4 regions of the Demetria terragena DSM 11295 genome follow, and region 2 is predicted to be linked to each of the others. Evidence: predicted binding sites of a transcription regulator. Region 2 holds the regulator's gene; each other region holds the start of a gene.

Region 1 (4,022 bases), on a different contig from region 2:
ATGTTTTTGGAACGTGACGGCGAGGGCTACCGGGTGCGGTATGCCATCGCCGACGTCCCGGCATATGTCCGACCGGGAGGCGCGCTTGATGCCGAGGTCCGACGTCGCGGGCAGACGATCTATTTCCCCGATGCGCGCATACCGCTGCACCCAGCCGTCCTCAGCGAGGACGCCGTCAGTCTGTTGCCCGATCAGGTTCGCTCGGCATACGTCTGGGATTTCCGGCTCGATGCTGCGGGTGAGGTCAGTGCCTTTGAGGTCTATCGCGCCCAGGTCAAGAGCGTGCAGCGGTATGACTACCAGCAGGTGCAGAGCGATGTGGACGCCGGCACCGCTCCGGAAGGTGTGGTGCTGCTGCAGGAGATCGGTGAGAAGCGAATTGCCTTAGAGCGCAGTCGTGGTGGAGCCAACTTGCCCATGCCGGACCAGGAAGTGACCGTGGAGGACGGCCACTACCAAATGCAGTTGAGGCCGCCGGTGCCCAGCGAGGACTGGAACGCGCAAATCTCCCTTATGACGGGAATGGCCGCGGCCGATCTGATGTTGCGGGCCAAAGTCGGCATCCTGCGGACCATGCCAGCGCCCGACGAGAAGGCGCTGGCGACGTTCCGGCGTCAAGCACAAGCCCTTGGAGTCGAATGGCAGAAGGGGCAAACCTACGGCGACCTTCTTCGCTCGCTCGACCGGGACAACGGATCCCACCTGGCGCTGATCTATTCGGCGACAGCCCTGTTCCGGGGGGCGGGTTACACACCCTTTGACGGAGAGGTGCCCAAGCACACCGAGCAAGCAGCGGTGGCAGCCCCGTATGCGCACGTCACCGCGCCCTTGCGGCGGCTCGTCGACCGATTCGGTTTGGTGATCTGCGAGGCGGTCAGCAGCGGGACTGAGATTCCGGCGTGGGCGCGGGAGGCGCTTGCAGACCTGCCGGACATCATGAAGTCCAGCGACACCCTGGCCGGAGCGGCCGAGCGCGGTTGTGTCGATGCGGTCGAGGCAGCATTGCTGAGCGACCAGGTGGGGAACACCTTTGACGCGGTCGTCGTAGATGAGCGCGGCGACGACGACGTTCTAGTCCAGCTCACCGAGATACCTGTCATCGCGGTCTGTCAGGGTGACGCTGAGCTTGGTTCGCAAGTCGGCGTCACGGTAGTGAGCGCAGACATCAAGGCGCGCAAGGTCGAGTTCTCCCTCGCGTGAGCCGTAGGCAACTGTTCATCGCGATATCTCATCCAGGCAGCCTGCTCCTGCCAGGCTGCGTGCCATGACTTCGATCAGTCGACGTACTGCTGTTCTCGGTGCCACAGGCGCGCTGGCCGTACCGTTCGTGGGTATGTCCACCGCGCGCGCCGCCGACGCTTCCGCTCCGCAGCCACTGGAACGTGCCCACGCCCACAACGACTACGAGCACGACCGACCGCTGGGCGACGCGCTGGCGAACGGATTCACCTCGGTCGAGGCAGACGTCTGGCTGGTCGACGGCGAGCTCTACATCGGGCACGACGGCCCGGACCTGACGCGTACGCTCCGCTCGCTTTATCTTGAGCCGTTGCGCGCTCGCGTGCGCCGCGCTGGGCACTCGACTTATGACCACTGGGGTGGATCGCTACGGCTGCTGATCGATGTGAAGTCCGATGGCGACGAGGCGTACGGCGTCCTTCAGCAGCAGTTGTCGGCATACCCAGACCTCGTGACGGTCTGGCGCAAGGGGCGACGCAAGACCCGGCCGGTGACAGCGGTGTTGTCGGGCGAGCTCGCGAATCGCGTTGTTCCGCAACGGGATACGCGGTGGTTTGGGTTCGATGGCCGCATTGATGCCCTCCCGGCGGGAGCGAACGCGGAGCAGATTCCGTTGGTGAGTGAGAACTGGTCGAAGTTCTTCACCTGGCGCGGGGTAGGTCCGATGCCGGGGGACCAGCGGCGGCTCCTTCACGACATCGTCAGCGGGCTGCACGCGGACGGCTACCAAGTGAGGCTCTGGGCCACGCCCGATACGGACGAGGCGGCGCGAACTGCAGTGTGGCGTGAAGAGATCGCGGCAGGCGTCGACGTCCTCAATACCGACCACCTCACCGCGCTCCGGTCCTTCCTGCTCACCGAGGACCCAGACGAGCAGTAGGCCTCCGGTCGATCAGCCCGCACGCCGGTCGGGCCCACCTCCACGCCGGTCGAGCCCACCTCCACGCCGGTCGAGCCTCACCCCCACGCCGGTCGAGCCTCCTCCCGCCGGTCGAGCCTCCTCCCGCCGGTCGAGCCTCACCCCCACGCCGGTCGGGCCACCCCCACGCCGGTCGAGCTTGTCGAGACCCTTGTCGGTGCTCGAACGTATGATCGATTCAACAAGATCAGAGTCGAGTCGTTCGAAGGCAGAATCCGGGGAGGTGTTGGGCACATGGCAAACGACGCGAGCACGGCGACGCCGCCGACGTTGTCGCTGCAGGGTGTTCCCGACCACGTCGCACGAGAGTTGATGCGAGCGGTCAAGCTGTTGGGGACCATCGATGCAGACCCGGAGACCGACTTGGAGTCCGCAGGCGACTTGATCTCTGCGGCGCAGGCAGTGTCGGGATGGGCGGAGTCGATGGAGATCGAGGGCACCCGTCGTCTCGTCCACGCGATCGAGCAGGATCCGGTGATCGACCTGGGGGAGCGCGAGCCTCGGTCGAGTGCGCGCACCCGGCGCGCCGAGGCGCGGCGCGCGGCCGCGCTAGAGGTGCAAGTGCTCACCGGCCGCTCGCTTTCGCAGTGCCGGGACCGGGTGGCGCTCGCGGCGGCGACACCTGCTCGTGGGGGCTACCTGCGCGAGCGACTGGCCTCAGGCACGACTTGCGCCTATCGGGTGATCACCGTGGTGAAGGAGACCCGTCACCTGGATCCGCTGACGGCAGACCGGATCGCTCGTGCGGCGCTGCGTCCACTCGGTAAGGCTGCAACCGATCCGATAGACCCGGAGAGTCTGCACGGCGAGATTGCCGCAGCAGCGGAGGCTGGATTTCCGTTGTCTCAGGGCACCTTTCGCCGCCGCCTCCGTGCAGAGTTGACCCGAGTCGAGTCGACTCGTGGGTTGGGTGACCGGTTGGCCACTGAGGCTGTGGCCGGGCGTGAGATGCGGACCGAGCTCGGAAACTTCGGGATGGCCATCACGTGGATCTCCGCTGAGCGTGATCGGGCGTTCGCTGCGACCAGTCGAATCGATCGACTGGCACGGGCCGCGCGCTCCGGTGGCGACGAGCGGACTCTGGACCAGTTGCGCTCGGATATCGCGACCGATTTGCTCATCCACGGTCAGGTACCCGGCGACGCGCTTCTGGGGTCGGCACCGTCGGCGCGACTGAACGTGTACGTCCCGATCGAGGCGATCCTCCCGCTTGCCGACGGCGCCGGTTCCGGCGAGAGCCTTGGCGAGGTGCCCGGACTGGGGTTCCTGACACCGGAACAAGTGCGACGCGTCGCCCTGGCGTCTGGGTCAACCTGGCGGCGTCTGGTGACTGACGCGGTGACCGGCGCGGTGGTCGATGCGGAGCGCACCTACCGCCCCAGTCAGGCGATGCGCGAGTTGCTCGTCGCGCGGGACGGCACCTGCCGCGCACCTGGATGCGAGCTGCCCGCGCGTGAGTCAGATCTAGATCACACCATCTCGTGGGTCCCCGGCACAGTTGAACCTCGGGACGGCGCCACGCACCGTGACAACCTCAAGGCGCTTCACCGGGGACATCATCACGCTAAGACCCGCCGATGGTGGACCTGTTTACAAGATCCCGGCGGTGCCGTGCACTGGCGAACTCTCACCGGCCGTCGGCTCACTGACCATCCACCCGATCACCGATCGGACCTCGGGGCTGCGCGACGACCAGCACCTTCAGGTACCGACCAACTCATCGCGACCTGGCGCGACGAGGCGCGTGACCCGCTTCCCATCAGCCGCGAGATGGCTGCCCTTCACCGAGCACTCACCAACCCGGACCCCGCTACGCTCGACCGTCGTCAGCGGAGCGAAATCCGCCCCGGCGCTGATCTGCCGC
Region 2 (4,022 bases):
CTTACCATCCAGGAAGGTTGAGCGCACCTACGCCGGTTGAGCGCACCCAAGCCGGTCGAGCTCTCTAACGCCGGTCGAGCCGTTATCGCCGGTCGAGCTTGTCGAGACCTCTTGCCTTGGTCTCGATACGGCTCGCGCTGGGGCGCTCGCCTACTCGACCGGCGTGGGTTGTGGTCGAGCTCTCTAACGCCGGTCGAGCTCTCTAACGCCGGTCGAGCTTGTCGAGACCTGCCGGGGGTCTCGATACGGCTCGCGCTGGGGCGCTCGCCTACTCGACCGGCGTGGGTTGTTGTCGGGCCCGTCAACGCCGGTCTAGCTCTCTAACGCTGGTCGAGCTTGTCGAGACCCGCCGGGGTCTCGATACGGCTCGCGCTGGGGCGCTCGCCTACTCGACCGGCGTGGGGAAGGGGGCGCTCGCCTACTCGACCGGCGTGGGTTGTGGTCGAGCGCACCTACGCCGGTCGAGCTTGTCGAGACCACACCGGAGATACTGAGGTCGTGCCGTGTGCGACCTTTCCATCGCCAGGAGATGGCGACCCAGTGAAGTGGGCTGCGCTGGTGGACCTCGTCGCCGAAGGCCGGGTCTGCATCCTCTCGGGTGCTGGCCTCTCGACCGAGTCCGGCATTCCGGGCTATCGAGGTGCCGATGGCGAGCGACGAGTGACGCCCATGACGGTGAGCGAACTCCTGGCCTCGCCGCACGCGCGCCAGCGCTACTGGGCCAGGTCGTTCGTCGGATACCCCCGGTTCGCGGCCGCCGAACCCAATGACGGGCATCGTGCCGTCGCGGACCTGCAACGCTTGGGACTGACCACAGGGATCATCACCCAGAACGTCGATGGCCTGCATCAGCGAGGTGGCGCCGACGAGATCATCGAATTACACGGCTCCCTCGATGCCGTGGTCTGCGTCGATTGTGGCGAGTCCTACGCGCGGACAACCGTGGATGAGTGGCTCAGACAGGCAAATCCGCGCTTCGATCGTGAGGCCATGACCGGACAGATCCGCCCGGACGGAGACGTGCTCCTGACCGACGAGCAGGTGGCCGGTTTTGCCACGGCGAGGTGTGTGGTGTGTCGCTCAGACAGGCTTAAGCCTGACGTCGTCATGTTTGGCGAATCCGTGGCAAAACCGTTGGTGCAGAAGTGTTTTGACACCGTGGCCGAGTCATCGTGTCTGCTGGTGCTCGGCTCATCCCTGATGGTGATGTCTGGCTTCCGCTTCGCTCGGTTCGCGGCGCGTGAACGGATCCCCGTTGCGGTCATCACTCAAGGAGTGACCCGGGCCGACGCCGAAACGACCGTCAAACTCGAGAGTCCCCTTGGCGCCACCCTGACCCAACTGGTGGCAGCGGTCACACCCGGCGCAGCACCGCGGTGACCTTGCCGAGAATCGTGGCGTCGTTCCCGTCGATGGGCTCGTATGCCTCGTTATGCGGTAGCAGCCACACCTGACCGTCAGTCCGCTTGAACGTCTTGACGGTGGCCTCGTGATCGAGCATCGCCGCCACGATGTCGCCGTTGCTCGCGCTGGGCTGCTGCCGAACCACCACCCAGTCGCCATCACAAATGGCTGCGTCGATCATCGAATCGCCGACGACTTTGAGCAGAAAGAGATCGCCCTCGCCGACGAGTTGCCGGGGGAGGGGAAAGACATCTTCGACGGCTTGCTCGGCGAGAATCGGCCCACCCGCGGCGATACGGCCGACGACAGGCACGTACTCGGCCTCTGGCCGTTCGTCGTTGATTCCGGTTTCATCGACTGGCGAGTCCAGCTCGGCACTCGCCGCAGCCTTGCCGCGATAGCCCCGCTCGCGCTTGGGTTGTCCTGGCGAGACGACTTCGATCGCACGCGGTCGCATGGGATCCCGACGCAAGTAGCCTTTGCGCTCCAACATCGTGAGCTGGTGCGCCACCGAACTCGGCGACGTGAGTCCGACGGCTTCGCCGATCTCCCGCATGCTGGGCGGGTATCCACGCCGGTCGATTGAACTGCGGATGACCTGCAGCACCTTGCGTTGGCGGGTGGTCAGTGCCTTGCCATCTGGCTCTGGCATCTGGTGAATCTTGGCCATCGTCGGCGTCCTTATCTATGGCGTCCTGCTGCGGCACCGGTGTTTCCGAGGAAGTCGTTGTCGGCGGGCTTGCCGGCGGGCTTGTCGGTGGTCGCTGCTTGGCTTGTCGCTATGAGCACAGCGTATGGAGTTCAGCGAACGCAATCAAACACCTGTACGACGCGAGTGTCGCGTCATTCTCGTGATGGCGGCGGCTTGTGGACGTCGAACGTACGTGCTATACCTCGTACGCACGTCCGATCGGACAGGTGTTCGGTTAACCCGTCGCAACAGCATCAGGAGGACTCCATGAGCGCACTCGCACCCGTGCTCGATCAGCCACAGGCTCTACCCCGGCGTCGCCGCCATCTCGCCCTGGTCTCAGACGTGCCCGCACGCCCGACCTCAACGACGCTGCCGGCAGTCGCAGTGCGCTTGACGGCGCGAGGGCGTCGCGCCCTGCTCGTGACGGTCCTGGCCATCGCCATCCTGGGCGGCATGGCTGTTTCGGCGTGGGCGAGCGGTCCGACCGCGTCCGAGGATGTCACCGTGCGGCCGGGGCAGACGCTGTCTGATGTAGCGCGCGAGCGTCTTCCCGAGTTGCCGCTGAGCGCCGCAATCGCACACCTGCAACTGGCAAACGACCTCAACTCCGCGCAGGTGTCCACCGGGCAAAGGTTGCAGATCCCGGCGCCCTAGGCGCGCCGATCCGGTAGACACGCGCACTGACCTGGGCAATGTTGCGTGGTGGGGTGCCGCGATCTAGGATCGCTATATCTAGTAGTTACATGGCTGTGAGTTGTCCACATCTAGTCCACATCTCGTCCCCACGTTATCCACGAGTTACCCACAGGATTGTCCACAGGTTGGGCCGTCCGTCGGGGGACCGCCGGGCGACTTTGGGTCTAGTGGAGTCGGATGTGGTCGCCCGAGGAGGTGTTTGCCGATGCATTGTCCGTTCTGTCGTCATGACGATTCGCGGGTCGTCGACAGCCGCACCTCTGAAGATGGAACGCACATCAAACGACGTCGCCAATGTCCGTCGTGCGGGAAGAGATTCTCCACGATGGAGACGGCCAGTCTGACGGTGGTCAAGCGGTCCGGGGCGAGCGAGCCCTTCGCACGGGACAAGGTGATGGTGGGCGTGCGCAAGGCATGCCAGGGCCGTCCTGTGACCGAAGATGAGTTGGCTCTTCTTGCGCAGCGGGTTGAAGAAGCGATCCGTGCCAAGGGCATGGCCGAGATCGATGCCCACGACGTTGGCCTGGAGATTCTTGGCCCGTTGCGAGAGCTCGACGAGGTTGCCTACCTGAGGTTCGCCTCCGTCTATCAGGCCTTTGAATCCACCGAGGACTTCGAGGCAGCCATCACGGTGCTGCGCGCGGAGCGTCCTGCGGTCGGCATTGAGCCGAGTTCAGACGGACCGCCGGGCTAGTTCGAGACAACAGGCCCCGCGCGAGGGCGTCGTACTCGCGTCTGACCGAGATTCGATTTTTATGAAGGGATAGTCGTCATGACCGAGACGACCAGCGCTGCGTCACAGGCGCGTCGCAAGGGCAAAGGCCTGAAGATCGAGCGCATCTTCACCACCCCAGGAGTTCACCCCTACGACGAGGTGACCTGGCAGGCGCGCGACGTCATCCAGCAGAACTGGAAGACCGGCGAGACGATCTTCGAGCAGCGTGGGGTGGAGTTCCCCGATTTCTGGTCGGTCAACGCCTCGACGATCGTCACGACCAAGTACTTCCGCGGTGCCTTGGGTACCGACGTGCGTGAGCGCAGCCTGAAGCAGCTCATCGACCGGGTCGTGTTGACCTATGTCAAGGCTGGTCGGGAGTACGGCTATTTCACGACTGAGGACGACGCCGAGGTCTTTGAACACGAACTGACCTGGATGCTGCTGCACCAGGTGTTCGCGTTCAACAGCCCGGTGTGGTTCAACGTAGGCACGAAGAGCCCACAACAGGTT
Region 3 (4,022 bases), 210 kb from region 2:
CATCCGGCAGATCCTGCAGCAGTACGTCGCCGGGGGCGGCACGGTGGTCCTGTCCAGTCACGTGATGGAACTCGTGGAGAGTCTGTGCGACCACCTCGCCGTCATCGTCGACGGTCAGGTGGTCGCTGAGGGCGGGCTCGATGACGTACGACAGGGCCAGACACTCCAGCAACGTTTTCTCGGGCTGGCTGGGGTGCGGGCCGGGGAAGGAGAGGTGCTGTCGTGGTTGCAGTCCTCGCCCGGCTCCAACTGACTCTGATGGCCCGGGGCCTGCGACAGAGCCCCGGTCGCGTCATCGGACTTCTGCTCGGTGCGTTCTTCGGTCTCGTGGCCGTGACCGCAATAGTCGTGACCTTTGCGGTGAGCGCGTCCAACTCCGCCGCGCAGATCCAAAGCCTTACGGTTGCCATCCTCACGAGCGTGGTGATTGCGTGGATTGTGCTGCCATTGCTGCTTTTTGGGGTCGACGCGACTTTGGACCCGGCACGATTCGCGCTACTCCCGTTGACGATCAACCAACTTCGCCCTGCACTGCTCGCCGCCGGGCTGTGCGGGGTTCCCGGTGTCCTGACCGCCCTGGTCTTGCTCGGCTCGCTGTTGGCCTGGACCGGACAGTCTGCTCTGACTATTGTCGTGGCGCTGCTGATGGCGCCGGTGCTCCTGCTCACCTGCTTTTTGGCGGCACGCGCGTTGACCTCGTGGTTCGCGGCCGCACTCTCCTCTCGTCGTTTTCAGGACTTCTCGGCGTTGGTGCTGGGCATCTTCGTCGTCTCGTTCGGGTTGGGATCGCAGTTGCTGACCAATGGCCTGGCCGCCGACCCAGACAGAACTGCCGGACTGATGGAGGATTCGGCGGCCGTGCTGGGGTGGACGCCACTCGGGTGGGCGGCCGCGGTGCCCGGAGACGTCGCGCAGCAGCAGTGGGGTGTGGCCGCCGCACGGTTGGTTCTTGCGCTCGCGCTCGTGGTTTTGCTGTGGGTGGTCTGGGGTCGCGCACTGCATCGCGCATTGACCACAGCCATTGAGGCCGGTTCGGCACCCGCGGCCGGTGCCGGAGGATTCGCTGACCGGATCTATCCGGCGACCCCCGCGGGTGCCATTGCCGCACGCTGCCTGCGCTACTGGCGACGCGACCCCCGCTACTCGGTCTCGCTTGTGAGCTTGGTGGTCGTGCCGCTCATGATCGGCGTGACGAGCACATTTGGCCCCGGAGGTGCGGGACTTGGGGCGTTCGCCATGCCGGTGATCCTTGCGACCCTCGTCGGGGTGGGGCTGGTTGCCGACTTGGCGTACGACCACTCGGCACTCTGGACCCACGTCGCCTTGGGCGCTCCCGCCGTTGCCGATCGGATGGGCCGGATCCTCGCGGTGCTGACGATCACTGCCCCCATTCTGGTGTTGAGCTACGCCGCTGCCCTCGCGATGAGCGGGCGCGCCGACCTGTGGCTGCCGCTGCTTGCCGCGCTACCACCGCTGCTGTTCGGCGGCCTCGGCGTGTGTTCGTGGGTCGGGGCCATAAATCCAGGCCAGGCGCCACCGCCCGGAACAAACCCCTTTGGTACGGGCGGCTCCGGAGCGGGCGTCCTCACGATGCTGATTTTCTTCGGCGCGGGGCTAGCGACCGTCGTGCTTGCCGCGCCGATCTTGATTCCGCTGATGATCTGGGGGTCAGACACCCTGGTTGCGGCCATCCTGCTCGCCGTCGGATTGGCGTGGGGCCTGCTCATCCTCCGGTTGGGCGTGACGGCTGGCGGACGGCGCCTAGAGCAGACCTGGCCGGAGATCCTGACCAAGGTGAGCGTCGGGAAGGCCTGAGGCCGGCGGCCTTATGCGGCTCGCCTCCTTCGAGATACTCGGCGACGGCGAACGGTCGCGCCATGCTGTCGGTGGTCGGGGTTAGTGTGGGGAGTAGTTCGAACACTAGTTCGGATTACTGGTTGGCGGGGAGGTGTGATTCGTGTCTGTGGATGTGCCGTTGTTGGCTGATGTGACGCCCCTGACGGTGGGCGGTGTGCCCGCGGACGCTGGGATGAGTGTTCATGAGTGTGCTGGGCGGGTGCATGCCGTACTTGAGGCGTTAACGGGGATTACTGCTGTTCGGTATCAGGCCTCGAGTGGGCAGTTAGCGGTGCTGACTCAGGAGGTGTTGGCGGTGCTGCAGTTGGCCGAGTCCGCAGCTGTCGGCTTGGTCGCTGAAGCAATACAGCGGGGTGTGATCGATGACTCGACCGCTGCCGGAGCAACACAGTGGGTATCCCGCCTGGCATCTGGTGAACCGATCGGGCGTTTGCTTCCTGATGCGGTGCACCCTGCGCGTCGTGAACCGGCACGGGTTGATTGGCCGGGGGTGGAGCCAGTGGTCGCGGCACGAATCGCGAAGGTTGCGGCCGCGTGTACCCAGCCTCAGAACGAGGTGCTGGTCACCGCGCTGAGGACCGGCCAGGTCGGGGTTGCCGCAGCGAGTACCGCGCTCGTCGAGGTCGAAAAGATCATGCCCGTGCTGCCGGGTAGCACCCGTGATGAGGTGTTCGGGTACTTCCTCGCGTTACCAGCAGGGTCAGGGTCGAGGGCGATCCGTGAACTGGGTAAACGGGTGATCGCCACGTTCGCGGACCAGGACTATCTGGATGACGCGGACCGCAAACTCGATGCGGCCGAAACGGTGACGTGGATGGACCTGCCGAACGGGATGACACGACTGGTAGCCGACCTGGGCCCGTTGCACGCTGCCCAGGTAGAACACGCGATTGACGCGTTATCCAGGCCCGCGCCGGGCAACACGTGCTGTGAGCAGGTGTTCCACCGCCACACCGGTGGAGAACGCACCGGAGAGCCGGATGACCGGACCCCTGGTAAACGCCGCGCTGATGGGTTGATGCTGCTGCTCACCCGCGGCGCGGACCAGATCGATGCCGATGGCGCCATCGTGACGAGCGGCCAAGCAAAACTCGTCATCACGATCGATCACGACGTCCTGACCGGCACCCTGCGCGGGTTCGGGCGCACCGAGGCCGGCGCAGCACTCAACCCGGGTCAGGTTCGTCGACTCGCGTGCGACGCGGACATCCTCCCCATGGTCCTGGGATCCGACAGCGAACCCTTAGACGTTGGCCGGAGGCAACGACTCGTCAGCGGCGGGCTATGCGCCGCGGTCATCGAACGAGATCGCCATTGCACCTACCCCGGATGCGCAAGACCACCCAGCTGGTGCCAAGTCCACCACGTCATTCCATGGCACAACGGCGGCGAAACCTCACTCACCAACTCAGCCCTGCTATGCCAAACCCACCACGCCACCGTCCACCGCGAGAAACACACCGCGACTGTTGGGCGATCCGGGGTGTCCTGGGACTAACGGAAGAAGCCCCGGACAACACCCTCGCCTCACTGCGCGGCGCCGAGGTTGACTCATGGCGTGGGCTCACCGCGGGTAATGACGACCTTGCCGTGTGCCTTGCCCTGTTCGACGTGGGCCATGGCGTCCAACGTCCGGTCGAAGTCGAAGCTGAGGTCGACCACGGGCCTGAGCGCGCCGCTGTCGTAGAGGTCGGCAAGGTGCGCGAGTTGGCTTCCATTGGCCTGCATGAAGAGGAAGGAGTATCGAACGCCCAACTTCGTGGCCCGCTTGCGTACCGACCGGCTCAGGAGCGCCATGACTGGCTTGAGCAGCGGCTGGCGGAGCTGTGCGGCGAAAGCCGGGTCAGGCGGGCCGACGACGCTGATGGCCAGACCACCCGGCCGGAGAATCGTGAGGGACTTCTTCAGGTTGTCTCCGCCGAGCGAGTCCAGCACCAGGTCGTACGCGGAGAGGACGTCGGAGAAGTCTTGCTGGGTGTAGTCGACGACTTGATCAGCGCCGAGGGCCGTGACCTTCTCCACGTCTCTAGTGTGCGCAGTCGTGGCGACGTAAGCGCCCAGGTGCTTGGCAACCTGAATGACCGTCGAGCCGAGCCCCCCGGCCCCTGCGTGCACCAGAACCTTCTGGCCGGGTTGGACCTTGGCGACATCGACGAGCGCCTGCC
Region 4 (4,022 bases), 500 kb from region 2:
CTTTACGGACGACGAAGCACGTCACCGACCAGATACCGTCGCGCTCAGGTTCCATGCGCATCCAGGGCTGCTTGCGACTCCAGATCCTCGGATAGGTGTCCCGAGGCTCCACGGCGACCCATCCCGCGGGCTCACCGTCGACGTACCCGATGAGTCCCGATGTCGGACTCGTGGTGCCGCAGGCAGTCTGCTCCCGGAGGGCGGCTTCGCGCCCATCCTGAGTGCTATCGCGCCAGATCCATCCTGGGACCTTCAGCGCCTGGCAACGGCACTTGCTCGCGCCACCGGCGTCGAAGACGGCCGCGACGTCTTCAACGGACGCCTCGTTGGCCGGCCGCCAGGAAAACTGCAGGCGCTCAGTGCTCATCGGGTCTGAACTGCGAGACGTCCGGCAAGCGCGACGAACGTGCCGGCGAAGACTTTGCGCATCGCGTCAAGGACCCGTGGACGCGCTAAAACCCGATCACGCACTGCGGCCCCGAAGAAGCTCAGGCCCAAGCGCCGTGATCAGGAAGGCAGGCGACATGCCACTCAGCGTATGCGGGGCGTGGGCCCCACGCATCGTTTCCGCCCACCGCGGCCCAGGTCGGCCATATGCGTGACTTCGACCACAAGGTCGGCTCTTGGCTTGGATAGACACCCGCTCGCGACCTAACCTAAGTAAAGGCTTACCTAACTTAGCGCGAAGGAGATGCAGTGCGTGACCTGCGAGTGGCGGTTATTGGAGCGGGGCCGGCAGGGATCTACGCCGCCGACATCCTGACCAAGGAGCACGAGGGAGCCTCGGTGGACATCATCGAACGTCTACCCGCTCCGTTCGGGCTTGTCCGCTACGGCGTTGCCCCGGATCACCCGCGCATCAAAGAGATCATCAAGGCACTCAACCGAGTGATGGGACGGGAGCGCATCCGCTTCCTTGGCAATGTCGAGTACGGCACCGACCTCAAGTTGGATGACCTGCGCCGCCACTATGACGCCGTCATCTTCGCAACGGGGGCGATGGCTGACCGCGCATTGGACATTCCCGGCGTCGAATTGCCGGGCAGTCACGGGGCGGCAGACTTCGTGAGTTGGTACGCAGGCCACCCGGATGTCCCGCGCGACTGGCCTCTCGATGCACGCGAGGTCGCCATCGTCGGCGCCGGGAACGTCGCCCTGGATGTCGCGCGCATGCTCGCCAAGCCGGCGGATGAGCAGCTCACCACTGAAGTCGCCGACAACGTATATCAGGGCCTAAAAGCCAACCAGGCCACCGATGTTCACGTGTTCGCGCGGCGCGGACCCGCCCAGATCAAGTTCACGCCGATGGAGTTGCGCGAACTCTCCCACTCCCCCTCGGTCGACGTTATCGTCCACCCCGAGGGCTTCGACATCGACGAGGCGAGCCAGAAGGCCATCAGCCGCAACAAGGGCACTCGGCTTGTCGTCGACACCCTGCTCAAGTACCTCGAGGCAGAGCCGACGGGCGCTGAACACCGGATCCACATCCACCTCTGTCAGTCGCCAGTGAGCGTCCTTGGCAATGACCGAGTCGAAGGCATCCGTACGGAGCGGACTGAGCTTCAAGGCGATGGGACCGTTCGCGGCACAGGCGAATTCATCGACACACCGGTACAGGCGATCTACCGAGCCGTCGGCTACCTCTCGTCCCATTTGCCGGGCTTGCCGTTCGATCATCACGCCGGAGTGATGGGCAATGACGCTGGGCGCGTACTCGACCTGGATGGCGCTCAGATCCCCGGCGTATATGTCACCGGGTGGATCAAGCGCGGCCCAGTCGGACTGATCGGCCACACCAAGTCCGATGCTGCCGAGACGATCGCGAACCTGCTCGCTGATGTCGCCAACCTCCGGCGGCCCGAGATTGAGGACCCCGACGCGATTCTCGAACACCTCGCCGGTCGCCAGATCACAGTCATCGATGCGGACGGGTGGGGCCGACTCGATGCCTACGAGCGAGAGATCGGCGAACAACAGGGTCGCGAACGCATCAAGGTCATCCCGCGAGAGGACATGGTGCGCGCTTCGACGCATCGGGATTGACCGGCCGACGATCGAAGTCGTCTGCTTGCCAACGGTTTTCCACAACCTCCTCCATCCGCATTCGAACAGGTGTACGATGTGAGCATCGGGTTGAAGTCCTGATAGGGCGAAAATAGGGGGTGGTTGGGAATGGTCCATGACGCGCACACCGTCGCTGCTGATCTTGCTCGGGTGTTGCCCGATGTCGCGGCCCTTCCCGAGCATGTTCATCAACTCCACGGCCCAGAGTTAACCTCGCTGGTCCGTGACCTGTTAGCGACGATGCAACTGTGCGAGGCCGCGGTCATTGCTGCGATCGCGGACGCACTCACCCGCGGTGTGATCAATGAATCCACCGCCGGCAACCCAACACAATGGGTTTCGCGTCTGGCCGCCGGTGAACCTCCTGGAACTCTCTTAGGCCAGGCTCGGCAGCGATCCGGCCCGCTGACCCCACTCGATGAACCCGACGCGGACACCGCCGCGACTGGAGCGGATGTGGCCTCTAGTGGTGAGCAGGGTCCTCGCCCGATCGTGCCGGGTCTGGAACCAGCACACGCCAGCCGGATCGCTACCCTCGCGACCGCCTGCACCCAACCACGCAACACCGTCCTGGCCGAAGCATTGACCACCGGCAGAGTCGGGACCAGTGCCGCACGGACCGCGCTCCGGGAAATCGACAAAATCATGCCACTGCTCCCGTCCGCGAAACGCGATGACGTGTTCGGCCACTTCCTGGCCCTGGACCCAGGTGCCGGGGCCCGCCACATCCGCGAACTCACCACCCGCGTCATCGCGACCTACGCCGATGAAACGTTCCTACGCGAAGCGGACGAACGGCTGGAATCAGTCGAAACCGTGACCTGGAGTCACCTGCCCCACGGCATGACCCGCCTGACCGCTGACCTCACCCCGCTGCACGCCGCACAAGTCCGGCACGCGATCGACGCGCTGTCCGCGCCATCCCCAGGGAACGACTGCTGCGACAACGTGCACCACCGCCACACCGGCGAAACAACCGGGACCCCCGATGACCGGACCCCAGCCAAACGCCGCGCGGACGCCCTCATGCTGCTCAGCACCCGCGCCGCAGAACTCCTCGACACCGACAGCGCCATACCGACCAGCGGCACCACCCGCCTGACCATCACCATCGGATATGACGAACTCGCCGGGACACTCCAAGGATTCGGCACCACCCACACCGGTCAGGCCCTGGAAGCGCACACCATCCGAGCACTCGCGTGCGACGCCGACATCCTGCCCATGATCCTGGGGTCCGAAAGCCAACCCCTGGACGTCGGACGAGAACGTCGACTGGTCACACCCGCCCAACGCGCCGCCGTGATCCAACGCGACCGACATTGCACCTTCCCCGGATGCGATCGGCCACCCACCTGGTGCCAAGTCCACCACCTCATCCCCTGGCACGCCGGCGGAACAACATCACTGCAGAACTCAGCCCTGCTCTGTCCCCGACACCACACCATCGTCCACCGCCACGGATACACCGCGACCAACAACAACACCCACATCACCTGGAACCTCACCCCCGGCCAAATGACCAAAACCACCCGCGACACCCACGCCGCCTGACAGTCGTCTGCAACGTCGGTCGAGAATCAGCGCTTGGTCAGCACGAAAAATAGGAAGCAGAGAACGGCCTCCTTTTTTCGAAGATCTGGCGGCAACAACTCCGGCGGAGTATCCGGCGCGTATGGCGGGTCACTGATCACCGAGATATCGAAACCTGCACGGGTGAACTCATCGCTCATCAGACTCAATGGTCGGTGGTAGCGCGATCAACCTCCGACCGCCGGGTCGCAATGTGCGGTTCAACTCTCCTTGGGCATGCGGCGATTCTCCTCGCTCGGGGGTCGGGCCGAATCAGGGATCATTCGGCGAGTTCGGGTCCAGAAGCGCATGCAACGACCTGAGGTAATTCGGATCAGCAAGGACCAGCGCGTCGAGCTCCTCGCGTCGGAACCAGCGCAGGTCGT

What was found. The regulator LexA, encoded in region 2, represses DNA repair genes until DNA is damaged. The targets are predictions, from matches to a motif close to TCGAACANNTGTTCGA.
Region 1: the regulator LexA is predicted to act here: its motif matches at 2,320-2,335, upstream of F562_RS19965 (HNH endonuclease signature motif containing protein).
Region 3: the regulator LexA is predicted to act here: its motif matches at 1,914-1,929, upstream of F562_RS20140 (HNH endonuclease signature motif containing protein).
Region 4: the regulator LexA is predicted to act here: its motif matches at 2,105-2,120, upstream of F562_RS20065 (HNH endonuclease signature motif containing protein).

The regions. Positions count from the first base shown of each region.
Region 1 covers NZ_AQXW01000002.1:123,835-127,856, forward strand. The annotation lists gene F562_RS0101505 (RNB domain-containing ribonuclease) at 1-1,200, shown strand, start outside; gene F562_RS0101510 (phosphatidylinositol-specific phospholipase C/glycerophosphodiester phosphodiesterase family protein) at 1,265-2,119, shown strand; gene F562_RS19965 (HNH endonuclease signature motif containing protein) at 2,393-4,022, shown strand, end outside.
Region 2 covers NZ_AQXW01000004.1:696,343-700,364, reverse strand. The annotation lists gene F562_RS0107445 (Sir2 family NAD-dependent protein deacetylase) at 541-1,380, shown strand; gene lexA (transcriptional repressor LexA) at 1,355-2,074, opposite strand; gene F562_RS18430 (LysM peptidoglycan-binding domain-containing protein) at 2,363-2,752, shown strand; gene nrdR (transcriptional regulator NrdR) at 3,000-3,488, shown strand; gene F562_RS0107425 (vitamin B12-dependent ribonucleotide reductase) at 3,567-4,022, shown strand, end outside.
Region 3 covers NZ_AQXW01000004.1:904,357-908,378, reverse strand. The annotation lists gene F562_RS0108430 (ABC transporter ATP-binding protein) at 1-253, shown strand, start outside; gene F562_RS0108425 (hypothetical protein) at 223-1,815, shown strand; gene F562_RS20140 (HNH endonuclease signature motif containing protein) at 1,958-3,355, shown strand; gene F562_RS0108415 (NADP-dependent oxidoreductase) at 3,409-4,022, opposite strand, start outside.
Region 4 covers NZ_AQXW01000004.1:197,393-201,414, forward strand. The annotation lists gene F562_RS0104975 (GNAT family N-acetyltransferase) at 1-367, opposite strand, end outside; gene F562_RS0104980 (FAD-dependent oxidoreductase) at 697-2,043, shown strand; gene F562_RS20065 (HNH endonuclease signature motif containing protein) at 2,173-3,618, shown strand; gene F562_RS20730 (hypothetical protein) at 3,645-3,797, opposite strand; gene F562_RS0104995 (NUDIX domain-containing protein) at 3,910-4,022, opposite strand, start outside.